DNA from 2 places in the Geobacillus sp. JS12 genome. Region 2 is predicted to be linked to the other one. Evidence: a T-box and tRNA genes for the amino acid it is inferred to sense, from the RefSeq annotation. Region 2 holds a T-box; the other holds one or more tRNA genes.
The links. The T-box of region 2 lies ahead of A0V43_RS11055 (valine--tRNA ligase). A T-box ahead of a tRNA ligase gene usually reads a tRNA of that ligase, here a tRNA-Val.

Region 1 (14,339 bases), 270 kb from region 2:
CGAACTTGGAGATAGCTGGTTCTCCCCGAAATAGCTTTAGGGCTAGCCTCGGGTTTAGGAGTCTTGGAGGTAGAGCACTGATTGGGCTAGGGGCCCAAACCGGGTTACCGAACCCAGTCAAACTCCGAATGCCAATGACTTATGCCTGGGAGTCAGACCGCGAGTGATAAGATCCGTGGTCGAGAGGGGAACAGCCCAGACCGCCAGCTAAGGCCCCGAAGTGCACGTTCAGTGGAAAAGGATGTGGAGTTGCAAAGACAACCAGGATGTTGGCTTAGAAGCAGCCACCATTTAAAGAGTGCGTAATAGCTCACTGGTCGAGTGACTCTGCGCCGAAAATGTACCGGGGCTAAACGTGCCGCCGAAGCTGCGGGATGACCGTTGGTCATCGGTAGGGGAGCGTTCTAAGGGCAGAGAAGCCAGACCGGAAGGACTGGTGGAGCGCTTAGAAGTGAGAATGCCGGTATGAGTAGCGAAAACAGAGGTGAGAATCCTCTGCGCCGAAAGCCTAAGGGTTCCTGAGGAAGGTTCGTCCGCTCAGGGTTAGTCGGGACCTAAGCCGAGGCCGAAAGGCGTAGGTGATGGACAACAGGTTGAGATTCCTGTACCACCTTCTTCCCGTTTGAGCGATGGGGGGACGCAGGAGGATAGGGCGAGCAGGCGGCTGGAAGAGCCTGTCCAAGCCGTGAGGCTGATCCGCAGGCAAATCCGCGGATCATAAGGCCAAGCGGTGACGGCGACGGAGTGATCCGGAAGTCCCCGATTTCACACTGCCAAGAAAAGCCTCTAGCGAGGGAAGAGGTGCCCGTACCGCAAACCGACACAGGTAGGCGAGGAGAGAATCCTAAGGCGCGCGGGAGAACTCTCGTTAAGGAACTCGGCAAAATGACCCCGTAACTTCGGGAGAAGGGGTGCTCTTTGGGGTGAAGAGCCCTGAAGAGCCGCAGTGAAAAGGCCCAAGCGACTGTTTATCAAAAACACAGGTCTCTGCGAAGCCGAAAGGCGACGTATAGGGGCTGACACCTGCCCGGTGCTGGAAGGTTAAGGGGAGCGCTTAGCGGAAGCGAAGGTGCGAACCGAAGCCCCAGTAAACGGCGGCCGTAACTATAACGGTCCTAAGGTAGCGAAATTCCTTGTCGGGTAAGTTCCGACCCGCACGAAAGGTGTAACGACTTGGGCGCTGTCTCAACGAGAGACCCGGTGAAATTATACTACCTGTGAAGATGCAGGTTACCCGCGACAGGACGGAAAGACCCCGTGGAGCTTTACTGCAGCCTGATATGGAATTTTGGTATCGCTTGTACAGGATAGGTGGGAGCCTGGGAAGCCGGAGCGCCAGCTTCGGTGGAGGCGGCGGTGGGATACCACCCTGGCGGTATTGAAATTCTAACCCGCACCCCTTAGCGGGGTGGGAGACAGTGTCAGGTGGGCAGTTTGACTGGGGCGGTCGCCTCCCAAAAGGTAACGGAGGCGCCCAAAGGTTCCCTCAGAATGGTTGGAAATCATTCGGAGAGTGCAAAGGCACAAGGGAGCTTGACTGCGAGACGGACAGGTCGAGCAGGGACGAAAGTCGGGCTTAGTGATCCGGTGGTTCCGCATGGAAGGGCCATCGCTCAACGGATAAAAGCTACCCCGGGGATAACAGGCTGATCTCCCCCAAGAGTCCACATCGACGGGGAGGTTTGGCACCTCGATGTCGGCTCATCGCATCCTGGGGCTGTAGTCGGTCCCAAGGGTTGGGCTGTTCGCCCATTAAAGCGGTACGCGAGCTGGGTTCAGAACGTCGTGAGACAGTTCGGTCCCTATCCGTCGCGGGCGCAGGAAATTTGAGAGGAGCTGTCCTTAGTACGAGAGGACCGGGATGGACGCACCGCTGGTGTACCAGTTGTCCCGCCAGGGGCACCGCTGGGTAGCTATGTGCGGACGGGATAAGCGCTGAAAGCATCTAAGCGTGAAGCCCCCCTCAAGATGAGATTTCCCACCGCGTTAGGCGGGTAAGATCCCTCGAAGATGACGAGGTCGATAGGTCCGAGGTGGAAGCGTGGCGACACGTGGAGCTGACGGATACTAATCGATCGAGGGCTTGACCTAACTTAGAAAAGCGCAGGCGAGCGGGTCGCCGCGACGGGCAAATGTTCTTCGCCTGCAGGGATGTTCACATCCCGAAGGCGAAGGTTATTTGACCCCGAGCGGCGGCGAGCCGGAGCTGGACAATGCGAAAAGCGCAGGCGAGCGGCTTCTTCCGACGGTTATCTAGTTTTGAGGGAATGAAAAAACTCTTGACAGCTCAGCGCGAATCATTATAATAGTAAATGTCTAAAGAGATGTCATTTCGCAGCAGCTCAGTGACGAGCATTTGCATCATCGGATGAACTGCGAGTTGCCTTGACACGTCCAGCTTCTTTGAATCGGCTGGCAGAGGAAGAGGCAGGGCATCTTATTGGGAGAATTGACCTTCGTTATGATTCCGCAGTAGCTCAGTGGTAGAGCAATCGGCTGTTAACCGATTGGTCGCAGGTTCGAATCCTGCCTGCGGAGCCATCGTGGAGAGCTGTCCGAGTGGTCGAAGGAGCACGATTGGAAATCGTGTAGGCGTGAATAGCGCCTCAAGGGTTCGAATCCCTTGCTCTCCGCCATGATCCATCAGCATGGCCCGTTGGTCAAGTGGTTAAGACACCGCCCTTTCACGGCGGTAACACGGGTTCGAATCCCGTACGGGTCACTTCTTTGTGGAGGATTAGCTCAGCTGGGAGAGCACTTGCCTTACAAGCAAGGGGTCGGCGGTTCGATCCCGTCATCCTCCACCATCTTAATATAAAAGCTGACTTGCTTTCTCATCATCGTGGGGTGGAGCAAAGAGCCTTTGCTTCAACGAATCCGCTTCCAGTTGCCTCGACGCATCTGGCATCTTTGAATCAGCTTGTAGAGGAAGAGGCAACGAACAACAACACTAAAAGTATTGTGAAAATCAACTTACTTTCTTATCGCCGCGGGGTGGAGCAGTCCGGTAGCTCGTCGGGCTCATAACCCGAAGGTCGCAGGTTCAAATCCTGCCCCCGCAACCAAAAATGGTCCCGTAGTGTAGTGGTTAACATGCCTGCCTGTCACGCAGGAGATCGCGGGTTCGAGTCCCGTCGGGACCGCCATCTTTCCAAAAATGCATGATGCAACGAATCATGTGATCGGTGAAATACGGCTCGGCAGCTCAGTCGGTAGAGACGAGCATCCGCTTCATCGAATTCGCATCGAGTTGCCTCGACGCATCCAGCATCTTGGAATCCGCTGGCAGAGGAAGGGACACAAAAGTCATCAACGAACAAGGGAAAAATAAGATACGGCTCGGTAGCTCAGTCGGTAGAGCAAAGGACTGAAAATCCTTGTGTCGGCGGTTCGATTCCGTCCCGAGCCACCATATAATTGATAGCAAGCTGACTTAGCTCTATTGGCAGAGACGAGCATCCGCTTCATCGAATCGATTGCGAGTTGTCCCGACGCACCCAGCTTCTTCGAATTGGCTGGTAGAGGAAGGGACACAACAAATGAACAATGATCCACGATTTATATCATAATTATGCCGACTTAGCTCAATTGGTAGAGACGAGCACTTGCTTCGTCGAGTCGGCTTCGAGTTGCCTCGACGCATCCTGCTTCCTCGAATCAGCTTGTAGAGGAAGAGGCACAGAGCACAACAATGAGCCACCTTCTTGCATTTGTTTTATGCCGACTTAGCTCAATTGGTAGAGCAACTGAATCGTAATCAGTAGGTTGCGGGTTCAAGTCCTGCAGTCGGCACCATTCCTTGGAGGGGTAGCGAAGTGGCTAAACGCGGCGGACTGTAAATCCGCTCCCTTTGGGTTCGGCGGTTCGAATCCGTCCCCCTCCACCATTTTAACAAAGGGGCATAGTTTAATGGTAGAACAGAGGTCTCCAAAACCTCCGGTGTGGGTTCGATTCCTACTGCCCCTGCCATTCCTATCATGATTATGGCGACTATGGCGAAGTGGTTAACGCACCAGATTGTGGCTCTGGCATGCGTGGGTTCGATTCCCACTAGTCGCCCTTCACTTACAACGTTGGGGTATAGCCAAGCGGTAAGGCAACGGACTTTGACTCCGTGATGCGTTGGTTCGAATCCAGCTACCCCAGCCACGGATGCGGAAGTAGTTCAGTGGTAGAACACCACCTTGCCAAGGTGGGGGTCGCGGGTTCGAGTCCCGTCTTCCGCTCTCGATCAAGGCGGCATAGCCAAGTGGTAAGGCAGAGGTCTGCAAAACCTTTACCCCCGGTTCGAATCCGGGTGCCGCCTCCATATCTAATGAATAAAAAAGTGTTGACAGTTGAAAGATGATTTGGTAAATTGTTAATTGTCGCGCCGATGTGGCGGAATTGGCAGACGCGCACGACTCAAAATCGTGTGGGGTAGCCCCCGTGTGGGTTCGACTCCCACCATCGGCATCCTCAGAATTCGATAGCCCACGATCTAAAATCGTGGAACCCTTGATACGACCGCAAACGCGGTCGTTTTTCATTTTCTGGGAATTCCGAAAAAAACGATAGAATCCGAAAAAATTTTGCACGAATTTTGCATTTCTACCATCTAGATCATCCATGATTTCGTCAATCATCATGTTTTTTTAGTACCCATGATGGATTTGACAAACTGGAGCTTTTCATAAAAGGGTGAAACAATTTTGTCGTAAATGCGACTAATGATAACAAAGGAGGAGGAGATTGGGCTGAAAAGATGGCTTGCTTTCATTGCCGCCGTGTGGAGTGTTTGGTTGGCAGGTTGTAGCGGGCAAACTGACCGCTATGCCATTGAAGGGTATGTCGTGAGAAAAGAAGGGGGGAGCATTTTGGTTGTCAGTTCTGATCCGCAAGATTTTCGTTCCACAGGCGGGCTTAAAGAGTTTTATAATACCATCTTGGTTTCTAGTGCACCAGCGCGAGTGAACATTGGTCAAAAAGTTCAAGTTTGGATAGATGGGGGGATTGCTGAATCGTATCCAGGCCAAGGGAAGGCGGGCAAAGTATTGGTTGTGCCAAGCTCTCCGCGTGATGGCGCCAGCTTATCGGAGGAGGAGGCGATTCGCCAAGCGTTGAAACAAGAAGAGAGTCGGCTCGAGCAGATGATTCCTGTGATTCGGGCTGTTCATTATGACAAACAAGCGGACACTTGGATGATTCAAATAAAAGACGCCCATGAACGAACGAAATTCGATGTTCGGATCAAAGATGAATAAAAGCGTTTTGCCGCATGCGAAGCAAAAGCTGTCCCCCTCTTCCCAGCATGGGGGAGAGAGGGCAGCTTGTCGATGACGCGCCAAACAATTCGTTGGATTCCGAACAGGAATTACGAAGACAACGCCGAGACAAGCGGACGGTCCGGCAAGTAGAGCTGGGCGTTGTCGCTTTGGCCGGCCGCGATCCAGTCGCGCAAGCATTTGGCGAGCACCATGCTGTAGACGGCTCCGTTGTCTCCATAGGCATAGACGAAATAGCAGTTTGGATATTCGTCATACACGCCGATGATCGGCAGTCCGTCGTGCGTGCCGGCGTAGTAGGCGCCCAAGTAAAATTCAGCTCGGACAGGGATCGTGGGGAAGCGTTGCTGGAACTCCGCGATCAACTGGTCGCGCTTGTGAATGAGCTTGGCATCGCGCTCATCGGCATAGGTCGTATCTTCATCCAATCCACCGATGATAACGCGGTTGTCGGCGGTCGTCCGCATGTAGATGTAAGGACGGGCCGTTTCCCAAATGAGCGTCCGGTTGTACCAGCTGGAGAAATCAGCGACCTGGTTCGTGACCACGGCGTAGGTGCTGTTCAACACGGCGTTTGGGTCCTTTTTGAAATCCAACGTTTCATAGCCAGCCGCAATGATGACCGATTTCGCGCGAATGACCGCACCGGTTTTCGTATAAAAAATGGCTTGGTCTTTTTCGAGTTTTTTTCCATTGATTTCGGTTTGTTCGTAAATGGCGACTCCTCGGCGTTTGGCATATTCCAACAGGCCGATCGTCAGTTTGTATGGATTGACTTCGCCGTCTCCTTTTGTCAGCAACGCCGCTGGTTTGCGGAACGGGTAATGGCGGGCGATCTGTTCTTCCGGCCACCATTCGATAGCAAAGCCGTGTTTCTTGAGAGCGGCGTATTCTTTTTCTAATTTGCTTACATCTTCAGGAGAGCTGGCGTAATACAAACTGTCGCGGGTGACAAATTCGCAGTCGAGCGGCAGCTTTTCCGCGGCATCGGCGAGATCGCGGATGGCCTGCTCGCAAAGTTTAAGGTGCCGCACTGCGTACATTTCGCCAAAGCTATGGATTAGCTCGAAAAACATTTTTTCCCCCAGGTATTGGATCAGGGCCGTGTTGACCGCTGTGCTTCCATGCCCCGCTTTTCGTTTATCGACGACCACGACGTCAAGATCGGTGTCGCTAAGAAAGTAGGCGCATTGGGCGCCCGAGGTGCCAGCGCCGATAATGAGCACATCGCAGTCGATGTCTTCCTCTAAGACCGGGTAGCTCGGCGGGTCGGGGAACGTTGTGGGCCAGTAGAATGTTCCGGATTGCAAGTTCATGATTCTCGTCTCCTTCCACTTCATAGTTCGTCTTTAGCATGATCGGAATCATTTGGTTTATTCGTTGCGAAGGAGGAGAACCGCGCCCAACGCTTTTTCGGCTTCATGGCTGGAGCGGCAAATCAAAGGAGATGGGGTGTGTGGAGAAGTGGAAAATTTGTGTTTTTTGAAACATGAATCGGAATAAGACGTACATCATGTAGAGAGTTTTGCAGGAAGAATAAGAACGGCAAACGAAAGGGCTGACAAAAAATGTTGATGGATGAGATGTCGCCTGAAGACAAGCATGTTTCAAGCCAGACACATCCGGGAAGACGCTTGGCCTTCCCGGATGTGATGAGTGCCCCTGTGGATATCCTAAACATGGTTCAAACGCTGTCAAGTTGTTGTGTTGATTTGGGGGAATTTCTTTCGGACAGCCCCCGCGGTTCGTGTCTGGAAGGAATGTTTTTTCCATGTTGCGCTGCACAGCTCGCCCCTTGTCCATTTGTTCCCTTGTCAAGTTATTGCGCTTGCCGCAGGCTGGCGATGGATGCCTCATGTTCAATCGAGCGTTTGGAGAGGATGGCCAAAATGTGCTCGTGGCGTTCTTGGTTGACTTCGATCCTTTTGACAATTTGATCGATTTCCATGACCGTTTGTCGAATAGGAACGAGATCGTCTTTGGTCGCCATCTTTGCTTGAATTTCGTTTACATTGGATTGAAGTTCGTTCACTTTGAATTGGAGTTCATTCACTTTGGACCGGAGTTCAGCCAGTTCCTCTTTGGTCGCCATCTTCGCTTGAATTTCGTTTACGTTGGACTGGAGTCCGTTCACAGTGGAGCGAAGTTCAGCGAGTTCGTCTTTCGTGGCCATTTTCGCTTCGATGTCGTCCACTTTGGATCGGAGCTCGGCGAGTTCGTCTTTGGTGGCCATGTTGGCTTCAATGTTGTTTACTCTTGATTCGATGCTGTCTACTCTCGCCTCGATGCTGTTCACTCTCTCTTCGATGCTGCCCGCTCTCGCTTCGATCTTGTTCAGTTGATTTTTCATCTCGTTGACGTCGGATGTCAAGACGCCGACGCTCGAATGGAGTTGATCGAGCCGATCTAAAATTTGGGTAAGCAATGCTTCCATATGGATCATCCTTTCCAAGTGTGGATTGACGGTGATTCAAAACAGCTATTCATGGCTTTTGTTGCTTTCCTAACGCTGTCTGGACCTTGTTGGTGAAGGGTTTGCCAAAGGAGTTGATCATCCGTGGGCATGTGTGCAGCAGATTTGGGGACATCCAGCTTCCATTTTAGCATAAATCGTATGGGGGGAGACAAGGGATTTTTTGAAGAATTATGATGAAAAGGGGCGACAAGTTCTAGAGGGCTGGTGATTTAGCGCAAAATATGGCTGATTCCTGCTATCTTTCAATTCGAAAAACGCGGCCAATCGGCTTTCTTTTCTGATGAAATGCCATCGATTTGCAGGCCGTTCTCGTTTTTCACCATCCTTCTAGAGGGTGGGTGATTTGGTAAAAAAGACTATCGATTCGCATTCTTTCTCAATTAGAGAAATCCTTGCAAAACCGATTTTCTTTTTCTGTAAAAATGCGCCGCTTTGATCAGCGATTTTCATGCCAGGGTGGGGAGCAACGCTTGCTCATGAATGTTTTTTATTATTGTATTGACAAAGATATTCAATATCAATTATCACCTTAATTGATAAGGATTATCATTATTAAATATAGATTGAAGGGGGAATATGTAACGTGTTGCAGAAAAAATGGACCTCTCTTCTTGCCGTGCTGATGGCGCTGTTCGTGCTGCTTGTGCCGTTGGCTCAACCGGCTGCGCCTGTTGAGGCCGCATCCAAGACAAGGGTGTTTAAGACGGAGCTTGGCAAGCTGGTGATCAAAGGAACCCCGAAGCGGATTGTCACGTTAAGCATGGCGGGGACAGATGCGGTTGTCACGTTGGGCTTAAAGCCAGTGGGGTATACGATTTCCAATTCTGGAACGGTGCCTACATACTTGCGCAATAAACTAAAAGGGGTGCCAAGCGTTGGGGCACTTAGCGCCCCGAGTTTGGAGAGAATCGCAGCGCTCAAACCGGATTTGATCATTATCGACCATGAATTTGAGTTCCATAAAGCGATTATCCCTCAGCTGAAAAAGATTGCGCCAGTAGCGGGATTTCGTGCGAATAGCTACAAAGAAGCGATGAATCAGCTTCTTGTATTGGGAGACATCTTAGGGCGGAAGGCGAAGGCAAAATCGTTTGTGAATCAGTTTTATAAAGAATTGAAATCGCAGCAGGCAAAATTAAAAGATAAAAATCTTCGTGTATTGGGCTTTTTCGTCAATAAAGATGGCATTAATGTATGGCAGGACAACTCCTTCTCCGGATCGATTTTTACGGCGCTTAAGGCTGATTATGCATTTAAGGAAAAAGGGGATGAATACTCCGACTTTAAAACAGTAAGTTTAGAAAGAATTTTAGAAATCGATCCAGACGTGCTGTTTGCCTATACGGATCCTGGGAAGAATGACCTGAAAAAAGTGAAAGCCAACCCGATTTGGTTCCAATTAAAAGCGGTGAAAAAGAAGCGGGTGGTGGAAGTCAATCGCGATCTTTGGTCTCGCAGCCGGGGACCGTTGGCGGCGAAATTGATTGTAAAAGAAGCGGCATCCATTTTAAAACGTTATCAGTGATGGGATGATGCCGGCGAGAGGATGTCATCTTTGACATACGGAAAAAAAGCCATATGGATCAGCGTCATTGCAGGATTGGGCATCGTTTTGTTGATGATCGTTTCTTTAGTCTCTGGTCCGTTTTTTGTGCCGATTCCAAAAGTGCTGGATGTCCTTTTGCATGATGATGGATCCAAAGCACGAACGGTTGTCTGGAATCTACGGTTTCCCCGTGCGCTTTTGGCGGTTTTGATTGGGGCGAATCTGGCGGTCGCTGGAGCGATGATGCAATGTTTAACGAAAAATCCAATGGCCGAGCCAAAAATCATGGGAGTGTCGGCCGGCGCTGCTGCGATGGTTGTTCTCATCGAGTATTTTTTCGCCGGCCTTCCCCTTCTTTTCTTTTCTCCCCTTGTCTTTTTGGGGGCGGCGGTTGGGGGAGCCCTCGTATATAGTTTGTCTCTGAAGAGAGGCGCCCTTTCCCCGGTTCGTTTGACCCTTGCCGGAGTGGCGGTCAGCGCATTTTTGCATGCGATCACCGTCGGAATTTTGGTCTTGCTTGGCCAGGATGCGGCCGCCGTATATGCATGGCTGGCCGGTGGGTTAAACGGCTTGACGTGGCGCCATGTTTCGCTGATCGCTCCGTGGTCTCTTGCTGGCTTGCTCCTGTCCATCATGATCGCTTCGAAAATGGATCTGTTGGAGCTCGGCGATGATACAGCCAAAGGGCTTGGTGTTCATGTGGGGATTCTCAAAACTGTGATGGCAGTCATGATTATTATTTTGGCTGGAAGTGCGGTGTCCGTATCCGGGGTCATTGGGTTTATCGGCTTGATCATTCCGCACATCGTCCGAAAAATGGTCGGGGTGAATTATACGTATATCGTTCCGGTCAGCGCCTTGTGCGGAGGAATGTTGCTTTTGACGGCTGACTTGCTTGCACGCTTGGTGGCGCAGCCGATTGAACTTCCTGTCGGGGTGTTTACCGCCGCCATTGGTTGCCCATATTTTTTGTATTTGATTAGGAAGCAGGGCGAATGGAATGCGTAAATTTGTGGGACTGGTCATCCCCCATCTTGCCCGTTTGTTGACAAGGGCCGATTATCAGCGGCTCATTCCGGTCAGCGCCTTATTAGGAGCGATTTTGATGATCAGCGCGGATACGGCGGGAAGAACCATCGCGGCGCCAATTGAAATTCCGGTCGGCATCTTAACGGCATTCATCGGTGCGCCGTACTTTCTCTTTCTGCTTCGACGAGCAAAATTATAATGAAAAGGGGATCGGTATGAGTTGGAAAACATGGATGGTTTCTAGTTTCGCAGCCGTCAGTTTAGCCATAGCGGGAGCGGCGGAGTCTGAAGCATATGCAGCGAAACCGGCCAAGCTTGCCATTGAAAGTGCACAGCCGGTGAATGCTTCAACTGTGAAAGAGTATATCGTAAAAGGAAAAGGGCTCAAGGGAGCGAAGATCAAAATAGTGATCACTGATGGAAAAGCATCTGTCACTCATGACACTGTTGTTCAAAAGAGCGGATCGTTTGAAGCGCCGGTCAACGTATCGACATTACGAGATGGGACTTTGACGGTGTCTGTCACGCAAATCATCAAGGGACAGAAGCATAGCCGCGTACAAAAAAAGATTATCAAGGATACGAAGGCGCCTTCCGTTCCGGTGATCACGAATAAAGGATGGATCAATGCCAAGCAGCAGAACGCTTATGCTGTCCAAGGAACAGCAGAACCCCATAGCGCTGTGCAAGTTTTGTTGAGCGATGGAAAGCAGCGCATCACCAAAACGGTGCGTGCAGACGGCAAAGGGAGATTCCGGGCGGTGATCGATGCAAGAAAGTTGGCGGAAGGAGAGATTACGGTCTCCGCGGTTAGTGTGGATTCGGCAGGAAACCAAAGCGGACAATCGAAGAAAGTGCTTCGGAAAGATGTGAGCATAGAGGCTCCTGAACTGTTGAATGAAGGATATATCAACGCTTTCAACTATGAAGCTTATCCAGTAACGGGGACAGGAACGCCTGGAGAGAAAGTGGTGGTGGAGGCTGCTGATGGAAAAAAATCCGTCTCAGCGAGCGGACTTGTGGATGAAGATGGGAATTATGAAGTGGAGATCAATACTTCTTCTCTGAAGGACGGGAAGATCGCGATCCGTGTGAAAACGATCGATCAAGCGGGGAATGAAAGCCGGATGGCAAGTGTCGTCCTCATCAAATCGTTGTCTTCTCCGGCCAAGCCGTCTATTGACAATAAAGGATATGTGAACGCCAGTGCAGATGCAACTGCTTATGAGGTGACGGGCAAGGGAGAGCCAGGAGCGGAAGTGGAGGTCACTTTGTCCGATGGAACGAATGAAATCAGCACAGTCGGTACGGTGGAAGAAAACGGGAGATACCATGTAGAAGCGGATATTTCCCCGTTAAGCGATGGACTGATTACCATTACAGCCGTTCAAACGAGCGTTACAGGCAATGTAAGCCCAGAGGCAACCGCGACGGTTTGGAAGGATACAGCTGTTGCCGCTCCATCATTGAACGCCCTGCCAGCTGTTACGAATCAAAATCAAGCGGCGTACACGATCGCAGGAACGGCAGAAAGCAACGCATCGGTGCAAATCATCATTACGGATGGGCAAAAATCTCTCGTGGAATGGACGTCGGCGGACTCGAATGGGAATTTTTCGAAGACGATCGATCTGTCTGCATTCCACAATGGCCAGCTGATGATCATTGTGACACAAGAAGACAAAGCGCAAAACCATAGTGAAGCGACCACAGCGACGGTGACGAAAGGGCAATAAGAAGGAACCTGTCGGCCGAGCCTTTCTTTGAAGCGGGATGCTTTAAAGAGGGTTCGGTCGATTTTTTGGTGAATAGACATGTTTCAATATCACATAATCATGGAAAATCACAAAATTCAGAGGCCTTCCTGGATGTTATTTGCGCACCGCATGGACATAATGGACATGTTCAAACGCTGTCAGATCGTCGTTTCGGTTCGAGAAAAATTCCGCTTGGATTTGTTCCGGCGATACGTGTTCGAAAATGAGGAGACGGTGATGCTGCAGCTGTTTCTCAAGTTCCTCGATCGAATACGCCGCTTTCATCGGTTCACCGCTTTGCCGGGCGAGGGCGAGCGTGTTTTGCACCCGCTTGACGGTGGAGGTGAACAGCTGCTCATCGGCAACATCAAACACGATAGAACTGCCCTCTGTCATCAATGGAGCGAGTTGGTGCAAAAGACGATAGAAGTGCTCTTTTTCTAGATAATATGAGACGCCAAGCAGGCTGAACACCGTTTTTTCGTTTGGGCGAAAGCCGGCTGCGAGCAATCGGGAAGCCACGTCATCCTTGGTAAAATCAGCGGCGACCAGTTGCAAGCAGTTTGGCATCTTCCCGTTGGCCATGTGGATGCGTTCGCGCTTGAATTGCTGCGTGTTGGGATGGTCGACTTCGAATATCGTCAGGCCGCTGTTTGGATGACGGAAGGCGAACGTATCCATCCCTGCTCCTAACATGACATACTGCGTCGCGCCAAGCCGCTTTTCGTGTTGGACGATCCGTTCGGTATAGGCGGCGCGGGCGATTGGAGTCGGAGCGAGCTGCGTTTGGACGATCCATTTCACTTTCTCTTCGTCCGATGAGACCGCATCAAGCCGCTCGGGGGCAAAAAATCCCAAGCCGTTGGCGAGAAAGGTTTGGATTTGTTTGTATTCTTCGTCTGTGATCAGCTGTCTGGCCATATCGTCACGAAATATGACAGGCGTATCGTGTTCCGTATGATAAGCGCGGACGAAACAGGACATCAATGCGGTCATGCTCGGTTCGTTTGGTTTCATGGCAATGGCTCCTTTGCGAGGCTATGGAGAATCATCTTCTGGCCGTAGGCGACAAATTGTTCTTTCGTCTTGCCGAGCGTCGGCAGCAAAAACGCTCCTTTTGTTTCGATAAGGTCAAACAACGCGTGTAGCTGTGCGGAGAACACGTACACGGTCATCATGACGTCTGCGGTTTCACGGACAACGCCTTCTGCGATGCCTTGCTCGATCCAGCAGGAGAGGGCGTCATTGATGTCCGTTCCTAAAGAGAAAATAGCTTCCATGGTGGGTGTCACTGCGTCCAGCGATGGCGGGCGAAACTGGCGGACGGCGCGCGCCGAAACGGGACAATATTCGTAGTAAGCGCGCATTGCTTTACAAATGTGTTCGTACTTGGCCAAAAACGGCTGCTCGGCTTGCACGATGTCGGTTAGACGATCACGCAACTGTTTGAGACCATTCGCGACAATGTAGTACAAAATCTCCTCCTTCGTGTCAAAGTAGCGGTACACCGTACGGCGGCTGTATCCCGACGCTGCGCAAATGTCGCTGATTGACGTGCCGTCAAACCCGCGTTCGAGAAACAACCGCTCAGCGGCTTGGGCAATCGTTTGTTTGTGTACAGCGGCGATATGTTCTTTCATAGCTGATACTCCTAGTATCAAAAGTATACTATCAGTATACTCTTGTTTTTCTGTTTGTCAAGTGGTTACTTTATTGACAAACGAGCCATCAAAACAATGGTGATGAAGGGGAGCTGGGGTGGTGTTCGTAGAGCATATCGAAAGTGGATGGTTCAACATTCATCAGGCGAATCACTAAAAATATATCGGGGCTTTTGGTGAATGGCCCAATGGTTGACGGTAATACGAACTATGAGACAGAAGAGGTTTTTCTTTTGCGTGCAGGATATTGCCCTCGTGCTTACGAATCTATACGGATGCACATCAAGCAAGGAGGATGGCTATGGGAAACATCCAGCCAAGGCGGTTGGTGACGGCAAGCGGCCAACCGATTGTTATACGGACGGCATGGCCCGAGGATGCCGAGCGGATCGTTGCGTTTGTCAAGGCCGTGACCGCGGAAGCGCTTTACTTGCTTACGACGGAAGCGGAAGTGACGGTCACAGAAGAGCAACAACGCCAATGGCTGCAAAAAATGGCGGACGATCCTGGAAAGTTGGCGCTGTTGGCCGAGCATGACGGAGAGATGATCGGGTTTTTAGATTTTCATAATGGAAATAAGCGGCGAACCAAGCACCAAGGGTCTTT
Region 2 (14,339 bases):
CAAAAGGGGACCGCGTCCTTGATATCACGCTTTCCAAAGTGGGCGGAAAAGGGCTGTTTGTGAAAGAGATCGAGCATGAACTGCTCACCGGCGGCATCGATATGGCGGTCCATAGCATGAAAGATATGCCGGCTGTGCTGCCCGAAGGTTTGGTGATCGGTGCGGTTCCGCGCCGCGAAGATGCGCGCGATGTGCTTGTCAGCAAAGGAAACCGGATGCTCTCCGACTTGCCGCCTGGGTCGGTCATTGGCACGAGCAGCTTGCGCCGTTCGGCGCAGCTGCTTGCCTATCGCCCGGATTTGACGATCAAATGGATTCGCGGCAATATTGACACAAGGCTGGCGAAGCTCGAAAGCGAAGAGTACGATGCGATCGTGCTGGCGGCCGCCGGCCTGGCGCGCATGGGCTGGAGCGATGAGGTGATCAGCGACTACTTGTCGCCGGACATTTGCGTCCCGGCGGTCGGCCAAGGGGCGCTCGCTGTGGAATGCCGTGAAGACGATGAGGAGCTGCGCGAATGGTTACACCGCCTGAACGATGAGCGAACCGAACGGGCTGTTCGGGCGGAGCGCGCCTTTTTGCAGCAAATGGAAGGCGGCTGTCAAGTGCCGATTGCCGGCTATGCGGAAGTCGAAGGGGGGCGGTGCGCCTTACTGCGCTTGTGGCCTCCCCGGATGGCAAAGAAAAGTATAAAGAAATGGTCACGGGCGCCGATCCGGAGGCCGTCGGCCGGCAGGCGGCCGCTGTCTTGATCGAACAAGGGGCGAAAGCGCTCATCGAGCGGGTGAAACAGGAGTTGAGCCAATCATGACACACAGCGCGCTCGCCGGCAAAACGGTGCTCGTGACGCGCGGCAAAGAGCAGGCCGCGTCATTTTCTGCCAAGCTGCGCGCTGTCGGCGCCGTGCCGGTCGAGATCCCGCTCATTGCCATCCGACCGGCGGCGCCGGAAGAAATCGCTTCTATGGTTGAGCGGCTTGGCGAATACCATTGGCTCATTTTCACAAGCGCGAACGCCGTCCGCTTCTTTTTTCCATATGTTTCGTTGCTGCGTCCGCTTCCGGAAATCGCTGTCGTCGGCCGGAAAACAGCGGCGGCGCTCGCCGAGCATGGTCTTTCCCCGGCGCTCGTGCCGGATGATTACACCGCTAGGCGGCTGGCTGACTTGCTCATGCCGCGCGTCAAACAAGGCGACCGGGTGCTGTTTGTCAAAGGCAATTTGGCGCGCCCGACCTTGCCTGAGGCGTTGCGAAACGCCGGCGCCGCGGTCGACGAGCTCACGGTGTATGAGACCGAGCCTGATGAAAGCGGCCGGGAGCGGTTGTTGTCGCTGCTGCGCCGGCGGGAGCTTGATGCGGTCACCTTGATGAGCCCGTCGGCGGTTGACAGCCTTGTCCGCCTTCTCGACAAAGAAGCGGATGCCCTTCTTTCCGGTGTTGCGGTCGCCTGCATCGGACCGGTGACGAAAGAAGCGGCTGAGCGGGCGGGCATTCCGGTCCATATTTGTCCGACGGATTACACCACGGATGGTATAATCAAAGCGATGGAACAATATTTTTCCATGGAGGGACGATGAATGGCACTGTCATTTGACCGCCATCGCCGTCTGCGGCAAACGGCTGCGATTCGGGCGATGGTGCGTGAGACGCATCTTCGCGTCGAGGATCTCATTTATCCGCTGTTTGTGGTCGAGGGAAGCGGCATTAAGCGGGAAGTGCCGTCGATGCCAGGGGTTTACCATTTATCGCTTGACCGCTTATCCGAGGAAGTGGACGACATCGCCAAGCTTGGCATTCCCGCCGTCATGGTGTTTGGCGTGCCGAATGAAAAAGATGAAGTCGGTTCGCAGGCGTATTGCGAAACAGGGATTGTTCAGCGGGCGATCCGCCAAATCAAAGCCGAACACAAAGATCTAGTCGTCATTGCGGATACGTGTTTATGTGAATATACGAGCCACGGCCATTGCGGCGTCGTCGAAAACGAGCGCGTGCTGAACGACCCGTCGCTCGAGCTCCTCACCAAAACGGCGGTGAGCCAAGCGCAAGCCGGCGCCGACATCATCGCGCCGTCGAACATGATGGACGGCTTTGTCGCCGCCATTCGCCGTGGGCTTGATGAAGCAGGGTTTGAGTATGTGCCGATCATGTCGTATGCCATCAAATACGCTTCGGCTTTTTACGGCCCGTTCCGTGATGCCGCCGACAGCGCGCCGCAGTTTGGCGACCGGAAGACGTACCAAATGGATCCGGCCAACCGCCTTGAGGCGTTTCGCGAGGCGGAGTCGGATGTCAAAGAAGGCGCTGATTTCTTGATGGTGAAGCCAGCGCTTGCCTACATGGATATTATCCGCGACGTCAAAAACCGTTTTCCGTTGCCGCTTGTCGCCTATAACGTGAGCGGCGAGTATGCGATGGTCAAAGCGGCGGCGCAAAACGGCTGGATCGATGAGAAGCCGGTCGTCATGGAAATGTTGACAGGGATGAAACGGGCGGGCGCGGATTTGATCATTACGTATTTTGCCAAAGATGTCGCCCGCTGGCTGGCTGAATAGAGAGGAGGGCGGAATGATGCGGAGCTATGAACGGTCAAAGGCAGCATACGAAGAAGCGGTGAAATTGATGCCGGGCGGGGTGAACAGCCCGGTGCGCGCCTTCAAGTCGGTCGGGATGACGCCGATTTTTATGGCGCGCGGCCAAGGAGCGAAAATTTACGATATTGACGGCAATGAGTACATTGATTACGTACTGTCATGGGGGCCGCTCATTTTAGGGCATGCCAACCCGCAGGTCGTGGAAGCGTTGAAGCGCGTGGCGGAACAAGGGACGAGCTTTGGCGCTCCGACATTGCTTGAAAATGAGCTCGCTAAGCTCGTCATCGAGCGGGTGCCGTCGGTGGAAATCGTGCGGATGGTCAACTCCGGCACCGAGGCGACGATGAGCGCCCTCCGCTTAGCGCGCGGCTACACGAAGCGCAACAAAATTATCAAATTTGAAGGCAGCTACCATGGCCATGGCGATTCGTTGCTCATTAAAGCCGGCTCTGGCGTGGCGACGCTCGGCCTGCCGGACAGCCCGGGCGTGCCGGAATCGGTCGCCCAGCATACCATCACGGTGCCGTACAACGATTTGGACAGCGTCCGCTATGCGTTTGAGCGGTTTGGCGAAGACATCGCCGCGGTGATCGTCGAACCGGTCGCCGGCAACATGGGCGTCGTTCCGCCAGTGCCTGGCTTTTTGGAAGGGCTGCGCGAGGTGACGAAACAATACGGAGCCTTATTGATTTTCGACGAGGTCATGACCGGGTTCCGCGTCGATTACCACTGCGCCCAAGGGTATTATGGCATTGAGCCGGATTTGACGTGCCTTGGCAAAGTGATCGGCGGCGGCTTGCCGGTCGGGGCGTACGGGGCAAAGCCGAGATCATGGAGCTTGTCGCGCCGAGCGGGCCGGTGTACCAAGCCGGCACGCTCTCCGGCAATCCGCTCGCCATGACGGCCGGGTACGAGACGCTCCGCCAGCTGACGCCGGAAACGTACGAAGAGCTTGGCCGCAAAGCGGCGCGCCTTGCGGATGGGCTTCATCAGGCAGCAGAGAAATACGACATCCCGCATACGATCAACCGCGCTGGGTCGATGATCGGCTTTTTCTTCACGAACGAGCCGGTGGTCAACTACGAGACAGCGAAAACGTCCGACTTGGAGTTGTTTGCCGCCTATTATCGGGAAATGGCGAATGAAGGCATTTTCCTGCCGCCGTCGCAATTTGAAGGGCTGTTTTTGTCGACGGCGCACAGTGATGATGATATTGAATATACGATTGCCGCTGCTAGGCGGGTGTTTGCCCGTCTGCGCGGATAAGGAAAGGGGCTGCCGACCGTCGGCAGCCCAATTTTTTATCATACCGCCTCGTTTTCGTTCATACAATGGATAATGTCATAGAAACCATTTGCCGAAGGGACGGAAGGAGGAGGCTCGGTTGGAGCAATCGTATTTGCGTTTTTCATTGGAAGAATCGGTCTGGTTTAAAAGGGGACAGGAAGTCGCCGAGTTTTTATCCATTTCTCTTGATCCGGTCATTTCCGTCGATGAGTACGACCAATACATTACGATCCGCGGCGCGCTTGAGTTGAGCGGCGAATTCCGCCAAGCGGGCGAAGGGCAGGCTGAAGCGGATGACGACGTGTTTGAGCTGGCTGGTTATCGGTTCATTCAGCACATTTCGGTGCGCGAAGACGGGATCAGCGAACTGTCACACCGTTTTCCAATCGATATTACGATTCCAAAAAATCGCATTCGTTCCCTTGAGGATGTGTACGTGACAGTTGAATCGTTTGATTATGATTTGGATGAAAACGGAAGATTGCTGATCACGGCCGACATTTCGATCAGCGGCATCAGTGAAGCGCCGCTTGGCGATGATTTGCCGGACGATGAGGAGGACGATGAGCCGCTGTTTGCCCCGTTTGAATCAATCGCCCGCAAGGAAGCGGCCGGTGAGGAAGCGTTTGCTTCCGTGGATGATCTCGCCGATGAGGCGGATGAACAGCCGGCTTTTGCCGCCGGCGAAACGACGGTTTCCGTCATGGAGCCAGCCGCCATGCGTCATGAAGAAACGGAGGCTGAGGAAGAAGAGGAGGCCAAAGAGCCGTTTTTGCCGCTTGAGACGGAAACGAAGACGGTCAGCGCACAGACGGAGGAAGACATCGCTTCGCTGCTGCCGCCAACTGAGGCGAAGGTATCGATCGGGGCGGCGAAAAAGGCGGTTGAGGAAGAAGAGGAAGAAGAAACGAAAACAAAAAGCGAAAATGCGCTTTACTTGACGAAACTGTTTGCGAAAAGCGAGGCGGAAGAGTTTACGAAACTGAAAATTTGCATCGTCCAGCAAGGAGATTCATTGGACAAGATTGCCGAACGGTATGATGTGACCGTCTCGCAGCTTTTGCGCGCCAATGATTTGGAAAGCCCAGATGACGTGCACGAGGGGCAGCTTTTGTATATTCCGGCCATGGCGGGAAGCCGTCCTTTCTCATAAAAGGGACGCTTTCCGTTTCTTTTGCCGATAAGGGGGCGTAACGATGGCCGCACAGTCTGACCGATATGATGCTGTGCTCGTCCAGTATGGGCTTCGTCCAGTGCGCATGGAGCAGCGAGGCAAAGCCGTCAAGGTATACACGAACCGCGGCGTTTTCGCTTTAAAGACGCTTGAAAGCGAGCAAGAAGCCGCCGCCGTTTGGCAGTCTCTTCAGCATGGCGGCCCCCGTTGTCTCCCGCTTTACCTGACGCGGCGGCGGTCGCTGTTTGCCACAGAAGGCGGCCGTCTTTATTATTTGCAAGCATGGCATGACGGCGAATCAAAGGTGGAGAAGGATGCGGCGGACGCCTTTTTTCGCGAGCTCGCCCGCCTCCATCGCGCCACCGTCCGCACGATCGAGGTGAGTGAGGAAGAGGCGGCGGCGTACCGAAAGAAAAAAAAGGACGAATGGCAACGGGCGCGGACGGTGTGGGAAGAACGAATTGAGCGGTACGAAGCGGCGTGGTACATGTCTCCGTTTCAGCTCCAATGCTGCACCTATTTCCATGAGGTGATGCGCGCGTACTCGTTCGCTGAAGAACGGCTCGATGTGTGGGAAGAGACGCTCAAAGAGACGAAGCAATGGCGCATCGCTTGGGTGCACGGCAAAGCGCGCCTCTCCCACTATATCCCGCCGTATTGGATCAGTTGGGAGCGGGCGCATTGGAATTCGCCGCTCTTTGATGTGATCGCCGCGCTCCGTTTTCACGTACAGACAATGCCGCCGCTTGGGCGCGAGTGGCTTGAAGGAATGGAGGAGTACGAGAAGGAGCTGCCGCTGTCCGACGGGGAGCGGGCGTTTTTATACAGCCATTTGGCGGAGCCGCGTGGGTTTGTCCGCTGTTTGGAGCGGTATGAGGCCGCTTCGCGGAACGAGCGGAACGAACGGGAATATGTGGCCGCGTTGCAGTGTCGTTATTTGGCGTTCAAAAATATGGAGGCGCTCGTGATGCACCTTGTCCAACGCGACGCCGTGCGGCAGCAGGAAGAAGCGGTAGACAACGAACCGCCGGCGGATGAAAGCAGCAATGATTAAATGGGTTTTGAATGCAGCCCAAACAAAACGGCGTCGCACTAAATCCATTCCAGATGGAGCGCCACGGCAATGAAAACGAAGATGGCCAATAAAATGACATCAAATGTCGTCGGCAAAAAAATGGTGCGAATGGCTTGAAAAATGGTGAGCGGGATGATCACTTGGGCGCAGACGGCGCGCACTTGCCTCAGCCACGGCGGCCACGAATACGGGTTGAATCGCCGCATCGACATTCCCTCCTTCTCCGGTTTACTATACAATATGAAACGTGCGATGGTTTGTCACCAAATGCACACGGATGGAATAAATAAATAAAAACTTGGCAAAGATGATGGACAATGGTAGTATAATAATCGAATCATGACGACAAAAGCGAAGACGGGGAGGAGTACAGCGGTCCGCGCCTGCAGAGAGGGGAATCAGAAGCTGCGAGATTTCCTAGGATGACGGCTGCTGGAAGGTCGCCCTTGAGCTGCTTCTTTGAAAGGCGCTGCTGCCGAGTAGAGGAAGCCGGCATCATGCCGTTATGCCAATGAAGCGCTTAAGCTTCTAGAAGGCCGGTCAACCAAACTGATTGTGGGCTCGCCAGCCGATGTTTCACCGGTGGGTTGGCCGTGTTGCGGTTCTCTTCATCACCAGCCTTCTAGGCTTAAGAAAAAAGGTGGTACCGCGAAAGCAGCTCCTTTCGTCCTTTTCGGATGAAAGGGGCTTTTTTGCTTGCCGGCTGTGCGGCATTGCTTAGTGGGAAGCCGCCGTCGGCCGCATTGTCCATCAAGTTGAAGGAGGGAAATGAAACATGGCACAGCACGAAGTGTCGATGCCGCCGAAATACGACCATCGCGCCGTTGAAGCCGGGCGCTACGAATGGTGGCTGAAAGGAAAATTTTTTGAAGCGACCGGTGATCCGAACAAACGACCGTTTACGATCGTCATCCCGCCGCCCAACGTCACCGGCAAATTGCACTTAGGGCATGCGTGGGATACGACGCTGCAAGACATCATTACGCGCATGAAGCGGATGCAAGGGTATGACGTTTTGTGGCTTCCGGGAATGGATCACGCCGGCATCGCCACCCAGGCGAAAGTCGAGGAAAAATTGCGCCAGCAAGGGCTGTCGCGCTACGATTTAGGCCGGGAAAAATTTTTAGAAGAAACGTGGAAGTGGAAGGAAGAATACGCCGGCCATATTCGCAGTCAATGGGCGAAGTTAGGGCTTGGGCTTGATTACACGCGCGAGCGGTTTACGCTTGACGAAGGGCTTTCCAAAGCGGTGCGCGAAGTGTTCGTCTCGCTCTACCGGAAAGGGCTCATTTACCGCGGCGAATACATCATCAACTGGGATCCGGTGACGAAAACCGCGTTGTCGGACATTGAGGTTGTTTATAAAGAAGTGAAAGGCGCGCTCTACCATATGCGCTATCCGCTCGCCGACGGCTCCGGCTTCATCGAAGTGGCGACGACCCGTCCGGAGACGATGCTCGGCGATACGGCCGTTGCCGTGCATCCGGATGACGAGCGGTACAAGCACTTGATCGGCAAAATGGTGAAACTGCCGATCGTTGGCCGCGAAATTCCGATCATTGCCGATGAGTACGTCGACATGGAGTTCGGCTCTGGGGCGGTCAAAATTACGCCGGCGCACGACCCGAACGACTTTGAAATCGGGAACCGCCACAACTTGCCGCGCATTCTCGTCATGAACGAAGACGGCACGATGAACGAAAACGCCTTGCAATACCAAGGGCTTGACCGGTTTGAATGCCGGAAGCAGATCGTCCGCGATTTGCAAGAACAAGGCGTCCTCTTTAAAATCGAGGAGCACGTGCACTCAGTCGGTCATAGCGAACGGAGCGGCGCGGTTATTGAACCGTATTTGTCGACGCAATGGTTCGTGAAAATGAAGCCGCTCGCCGAAGCCGCCATCAAGCTGCAGCAAACGGACGGCAAAGTGCAGTTCGTGCCGGAACGGTTTGAAAAAACGTATTTGCATTGGCTTGAAAACATCCGCGACTGGTGCATCTCGCGCCAGCTTTGGTGGGGGCACCGGATTCCAGCTTGGTACCATAAAGAAACGGGTGAAGTGTACGTCGACCATGAGCCGCCCAAAGACATCGAAAACTGGGAACAAGACCCCGATGTGCTCGACACATGGTTCAGTTCAGCGCTTTGGCCGTTCTCGACCATGGGCTGGCCGGATACCGACTCGCCGGATTACAAGCGCTACTACCCGACCGATGTGCTTGTCACCGGCTATGACATCATTTTCTTCTGGGTGTCGCGCATGATTTTCCAAGGGCTTGAATTCACCGGAAAGCGTCCGTTCAAAGACGTGCTCATCCACGGCCTCGTCCGCGACGCCCAAGGGCGGAAAATGAGCAAGTCGCTCGGCAACGGCGTCGATCCGATGGATGTGATCGACCAGTACGGCGCCGATGCGCTCCGTTACTTCTTGGCGACCGGCAGCTCGCCGGGGCAAGACTTGCGCTTCAGCACAGAAAAAGTCGAAGCGACGTGGAATTTTGCTAACAAAATTTGGAACGCCTCGCGCTTTGCCCTGATGAACATGGGCGGCATGACGTACGAGGAGCTTGATTTGAGCGGCGGAAAAACGGTCGCCGACCATTGGATTTTAACGCGTCTCAACGAAACGATCGAGACGGTGACGAAGCTCGCTGAGAAATACGAATTCGGCGAAGCGGGGCGTACGCTGTACAACTTTATTTGGGACGACTTGTGCGACTGGTACATTGAAATGGCGAAATTGCCGCTTTACGGTGACGACGAAGCGGCGAAAAAGACGACGCGCTCCGTGTTGGCGTATGTGCTCGACAACACGATGCGCCTGCTTCACCCGTTCATGCCGTTCATTACCGAGGAAATTTGGCAAAACTTGCCGCATGAAGGCGAATCGATCACCGTCGCTCCGTGGCCGCAAGTGCGCCCTGAGCTGTCGAACGAAGAAGCCGCGGAAGAAATGCGGATGCTCGTCGACATCATCCGCGCCGTCCGCAACGTCCGCGCCGAAGTGAACACGCCGCCGAGCAAGCCGATTGCGCTCTATATTAAGGTGAAAGATGAACAAGTGCGGGCGGTGCTCATGAAAAACCGCGCCTATCTTGAGCGGTTCTGCAACCCGAGCGAGCTCTTGATTGATACAAACGTTCCCGCGCCGGACAAAGCGATGACGGCGGTCGTCACCGGCGCCGAGCTCATCATGCCGCTTGAAGGATTGATCAATATTGAGGAAGAAATGAAGCGGCTTGAAAAAGAGCTTGACAAATGGAACAAAGAAGTCGAGCGCGTCGAAAAGAAACTGGCGAATGAAGGCTTTTTGGCGAAAGCGCCGGCTCATGTCGTCGAAGAAGAGCGGCGCAAGCGGCAAGATTACATCGAAAAACGCGAAGCCGTCAAGGCGCGCCTCGCCGAGCTCAAACGGTAGACAAACGATCTGGCGGTTGATTATGATGAAGACGAATCCGCTTTCCTGTGGATTCGTCTTTTTCGATGGATCATGATGGAAGGTTTGTCATATTCTGAGAAGGGGTTTGTTGTCAACATATACTCGCTTTCGCCACGCTTCTCGATGTGTGGCGCATCTGCCGCATGAAGCCTGCAGGGGGCGGCAAGACACCAATGGAAAAAGGAGGACGATGAACATGGTTCGAACGTATGAAGAAGCAGTCGCTTGGATTCACGGGCGGCTGCGGCTCGGCATAAAACCGGGATTGAAACGGATGGAATGGATGATGGAACAACTCGGCCACCCGGAACGCCGCGTCCGCGCCGTCCATATCGGGGGAACGAACGGCAAAGGGTCAACGGTCGCCTATTTGCGCTCGATTTTGCAGGCGGCGGGCTATTCGGTCGGCACGTTCACCTCGCCGTATGTCGAGCAGTTTAACGAACGAATCAGCATCAACGGCGAACCGATTTCCGATCAAGAGATCGTCGAGCTCGTGCAAGTCATTCAGCCGCTTGCCGATGAGTTGGAACAAACAGAGTTTGGCGGACCGACCGAGTTTGAAGTGATCACGGCGATGATGCTGTATTATTTTGGAAAACAGAACATTCAAGACATCGTGCTCATTGAAGTCGGGCTCGGCGGCCGCTTGGACTCAACCAACATCATTTATCCGCTCGTTTCTGTCATTACAAACGTCAGCTACGATCATATGAACATTTTAGGCGATACGCTTGGGCAAATCGCGGCGGAGAAAGCGGGAATCATCAAATCGGGCGTACCGCTTGTGACAGCGGTCAACGAGCCCGAGGCGTGGGAGGTGATCGCCAAGACGGCGGCGGAGCGGAAAGCAAAAACATATCGTCTCGGCGTCGATTTCACCGTTTCCGACCGGCAGACGACGGTGGAAGGGGAGCGGTTTTCGCTTGTCACGCCGTTTGCCGAATACCGCGATTTGCGCATTCAAATGCCCGGCGCCCATCAAGTCGAAAACGCGGCGGTGGCGGTGATGGCGGCAGAATTGTTGCGCCTTGGCTATTCGTTTTTAATCGAGCCGGAGCATATCGCCGATGGGCTGGCCACAGCCGCTTGGCCCGGCCGGTTTGAGCAGGTGAGCGATAGTCCGCTCATCATCCTTGACGGCGCCCATAACGAAGCCGGGATTCGCTCGCTCGTGGAGACGGTGCGCGCCCATTATCCTGACAAACGCGTCCATGTCTTGTTCGCCGCGCTGACAGACAAGCCGCTTGAGCGGATGATTCAGCTGCTTGATGAGCTCGCGCATACGATCACGTTTACCACGTTTGATTTTCCGCGCGCGGCAGCGGCGGAACAGTTGGCGGACCTTTCCACTCATCAACAAAAGGCAACTGTTCTTCAGTGGGAAAAATGGATTCGTGAGCAGGCCTCGCGGTTGACTGAGCGGGATCTGCTTTTGATTACAGGATCCTTGTACTTTATTTCTGAAGTAAAAAAAGGAATGAGATAAGAAAATTTTGCTATCAACTGCAATAGTAGAATGATATAATGTAAATAGGAATTTTGTCTCGAATGGGGAGAGGGAAATGGGGAAAAGGAAGCTTTTCCAATGGTTGATCGTAGCGATATGGGCATTTTTGCTCATGTTTGGCCCAGGAGGAAAGGGGGGAACGGTGCAAGCAGCCTCTCTGCCATCGCTCCAGTTCCAATTTTCTTCGTCGCAGCCCGAGTATGTGAAACCCCCGAATGCTGATGCACAAGGGAGGCTCGATGTGACGCTCAACCCGCAAGGATCGGTGTCTACGATCATTCGTCCTCCGATCGACCTTGTGTTTATCATGGATGTGTCGGGGTCGATGACGGCAATGAAGCTGCAAAGCGCCAAATCTGCTCTGCAGGCGGCAGTCAACTATTTTAAGTCCAATTACAATCAAAATGACCGATTTGCCCTTATTCCGTTTTCCGATGGGGTCCGGCAGGCGAGCGTCGTTCCATTTGGAAAATATTCCGATGTAGCGAGCCAGCTTGACGCCATTCTCAGCACGGGAAACAGTTTGACCGCCAGCGGGGGACGAACTATTCAGCCGCTTTGTCACTTGCAAGATCATATTTTACCGATCCAACAAGGAAAAAGTACATCATTTTTTTGACTGACGGCATGCCGACGGTGTTGAATACAGTTGATACGATTACGTATCGGGAGGTCAAACCGAAATTTTTGGGCGGATATCAGTACACAGGGAATAGAGTAACCGATTCTCTTTCGGTCACATATGAATTGTACAGTGATGGGCGGACTGCTGGTATCCGTTTTACCGACAACAAAGGATATTCTCGCCAATTTTACAGCGATGGGCAAGATTATGCTAATGGATGGCGGGTATCTTGGGATAACGGCTATTCGTTCACTTACAGCAGCATCGAAGGAAAAATCCGAGCCGATGCCACAGCGGTGGCGAAAACGCTCGGGATGAACAATATCACCCTTTACTCAATCGGCTTCGGCGACAATGATGAAGTCGATATGGACTATTTACGGTCGCTTTCAGCGACTGCCGGCGGCGAGGCGCGGCAAGGAACGACGCAAAATTTGACCGCTTTGTTCCAACAGTTTTCCCAGCTTGCCACCACGCCAGCGATCACCGGAACGATCCGCATCCCGCTTTCGTCGTTTGGCGGTAATGTCGCCGTTGCGGAAAACGGCCAAGTATGGCTGGATGAAAACAAGCAAAACGCGTATATTTCGTTTTCCATCCCATACCAAGTTGGTCAAGGCACTCCGGCGCCGGTGACGATTCCGATTCCCGTGTCATTTAAAGCAAAAGGGACATATACGTTCACTGCTGAACTGACGTATCGCGATGTGTATGGCCAGCCACAGCCGGCTGTGACGAAAACGGTGACCGTCACGGTCAAAGACGAAGCGCCGCCGTCGTTTACTGGAACGGTGAAGCTGCAAGGGCTGACCAATGATGTCACAAGCTTAATCAAACGGGGGGCAACCGATGGCGACGACAACCGCTTCCGGGCCACGTATTCGTTGTCGCTTGTCGGGTATGTCGGCAATGCGACCGGGACGATCAGCAATGTGAGCATTGTCCAAGAACTGCCCGATGGCATCTCCGTTGTTCCCGATGGCAAAGTCACAACCTATGTGGAGAATGGCAAGCGTTATGCCAAATGGTCTTTCACCAATCAAATGTTCGACTACAGCCAGCTGAATAAGCTCATGCTCTCCGCACAGTGGGTGATGCAGGCGGATTATGCGATGAACAATGTCCAATTGCCCCCTGCCATTGTGACGTTTACCGACAGCCGTTATGGGGTGAGGACTTCGACGCTCTCACCGCCGGCGGAACGGATCGGCATGACAGTTCGCTTGGATGATTTTCCGAACGTTTACTATGAAGGGAATGGAATGGGGACTATTACCAAACACGAATTTTCTGCTTTATCAGACGACATCGTCGGGCGGGCGGATCCTAATGCAAATGGATTATTGTCGTTGCCTGTCAAAGCGATGCAGTATGACCCAAATGATGACGGCGTGCTGCTTGTCACCTACAGCAATGGCCAAACGGTGTCGGTGTATATTAAACCGCATCTCGTGGTGACAACGCCAAAAGGCGCTGTAGCGAATGGTACGACGACGTACGAGGCGCCTACCGTCAAATTGGTGGGGCCGGTGGCCGGGGAAGGCGTGTCCTATCAGTATCAAATGATTCGAAATGGTTCGGCATCTGCTTGGACAGCGCTCAAGTCTCCGTATGAAATCGCCATTTCAAACGATGGGTCATACACAGTGAACGTGCAGTCGTCAGGAGGATTAACGAGAGGAACAGGTTTGGCCAGCGTTGTGTTTACGTATACAAAGTTGATCACCGAACTGAAACTCGGCTCGTATCAGTCGACGATGAACGTCGGGGATGTGCAGACCATTCCGGTGACAATCGTGCCAAGCGATGCGACGAACAAAACGTTGGTATGGTCGTCCAGCGATAATGCTGTGGCTGTTGTGCAAAACGGGGTCGTCACGGCGCTGAAACCAGGGACGGTTGCCATTACAGTGCGTTCTACAGACGGCGGGAATGCCTCTGCAACAGCGTCCATCCGTGTGATTGATCCGTACGTAGCGCTCACAGGCATGGCTTTCCACAAACCGGTGATCTATATGAATCTGGACGATCCTCCGCTCGAAGTGGCGGGGCAGCTCCGCTTTAGCCCGGAAAATGCGACGGATCAAACGCTCCGCTCAGTGACGTCATCCGATTCGAGATTTGTCAACATTGTTCAGCAAAATGGAGGATGGTATTTGCAGGCTGTGGATGTCGGGTATGCAACGGTTACGGCAACAGCGAACGCGAAGGCCCAGATGGACGTGATATTCAAGCAGAGGTGATGGTCATCGTCCGCCCGTCGCCCACGAACAATAACGGCGGGAACAACGGCGGTCGATGGTAAAGGAAAAGGGGCTGACCCAAAGGCCGTCTGTCTTTAACATCTTTCCGAAAGAAGTCTCCCACTTTGAAACGAAGTGAAAGTGGGAGATGAATTTCGGTTGGCGTCAGCCAACGAATAGGATAGAATATGGTTAGAACGGACACCTTCGGAACGAAGGGAAGCGTAAAGGGTTCTTGTGTGTGGCTTACCGTTCGGCGAACACACACAAGTCGCTTGAAGCCCCCATCTCTAAGCGAAGCGTAGGTGGTGGGTAGTTCACGATAAGTACAACATATAGTGTTAAAGAAGCGGTCAGCACACATATATAGAGATAAAAGAGGGCGTCCCCCTCCTAT

Region 1: it encodes a tRNA-Val, which carries the amino acid that the T-box ahead of A0V43_RS11055 (valine--tRNA ligase) is inferred to sense. The anticodon was not compared.

The regions. Positions count from the first base shown of each region.
Region 1 is NZ_CP014749.1:2,525,497-2,539,835, reverse strand. It holds rRNA gene A0V43_RS12465 (23S ribosomal RNA) at 1-2,091, shown strand, start outside; tRNA gene A0V43_RS12460 (tRNA-Asn) at 2,467-2,541, shown strand; tRNA gene A0V43_RS12455 (tRNA-Ser) at 2,546-2,636, shown strand; tRNA gene A0V43_RS12450 (tRNA-Glu) at 2,651-2,722, shown strand; tRNA gene A0V43_RS12445 (tRNA-Val) at 2,732-2,807, shown strand; tRNA gene A0V43_RS12440 (tRNA-Met) at 2,989-3,065, shown strand; tRNA gene A0V43_RS12435 (tRNA-Asp) at 3,071-3,146, shown strand; tRNA gene A0V43_RS12430 (tRNA-Phe) at 3,337-3,412, shown strand; tRNA gene A0V43_RS12425 (tRNA-Thr) at 3,720-3,795, shown strand; tRNA gene A0V43_RS12420 (tRNA-Tyr) at 3,802-3,886, shown strand; tRNA gene A0V43_RS12415 (tRNA-Trp) at 3,896-3,969, shown strand; tRNA gene A0V43_RS12410 (tRNA-His) at 3,987-4,059, shown strand; tRNA gene A0V43_RS12405 (tRNA-Gln) at 4,075-4,149, shown strand; tRNA gene A0V43_RS12400 (tRNA-Gly) at 4,155-4,226, shown strand; tRNA gene A0V43_RS12395 (tRNA-Cys) at 4,236-4,309, shown strand; tRNA gene A0V43_RS12390 (tRNA-Leu) at 4,372-4,455, shown strand; gene A0V43_RS12385 (YobA family protein) at 4,782-5,243, shown strand; gene A0V43_RS12380 (NAD(P)/FAD-dependent oxidoreductase) at 5,354-6,580, opposite strand; gene A0V43_RS12375 (hypothetical protein) at 7,084-7,698, opposite strand; gene A0V43_RS12370 (ABC transporter substrate-binding protein) at 8,324-9,265, shown strand; gene A0V43_RS12365 (FecCD family ABC transporter permease) at 9,287-10,294, shown strand; partial or broken gene A0V43_RS12360 (iron chelate uptake ABC transporter family permease subunit) at 10,296-10,514, shown strand; gene A0V43_RS12355 (Ig-like domain-containing protein) at 10,531-12,051, shown strand; gene A0V43_RS12350 (class I SAM-dependent methyltransferase) at 12,187-13,089, opposite strand; gene A0V43_RS12345 (TetR/AcrR family transcriptional regulator) at 13,086-13,712, opposite strand; gene A0V43_RS12340 (GNAT family N-acetyltransferase) at 14,035-14,339, shown strand, end outside.
Region 2 is NZ_CP014749.1:2,250,607-2,264,945, reverse strand. It holds partial or broken gene hemC (hydroxymethylbilane synthase) at 1-811, shown strand, start outside; gene A0V43_RS11085 (uroporphyrinogen-III synthase) at 808-1,575, shown strand; gene hemB (porphobilinogen synthase) at 1,576-2,550, shown strand; partial or broken gene hemL (glutamate-1-semialdehyde 2,1-aminomutase) at 2,567-3,855, shown strand; gene spoVID (stage VI sporulation protein D) at 3,974-5,029, shown strand; gene ysxE (spore coat protein YsxE) at 5,073-6,104, shown strand; gene A0V43_RS11060 (hypothetical protein) at 6,143-6,331, opposite strand; T-box leader at 6,471-6,800, shown strand; gene A0V43_RS11055 (valine--tRNA ligase) at 6,901-9,543, shown strand; gene A0V43_RS11050 (bifunctional folylpolyglutamate synthase/dihydrofolate synthase) at 9,761-11,053, shown strand; partial or broken gene A0V43_RS11045 (VWA domain-containing protein) at 11,130-14,004, shown strand.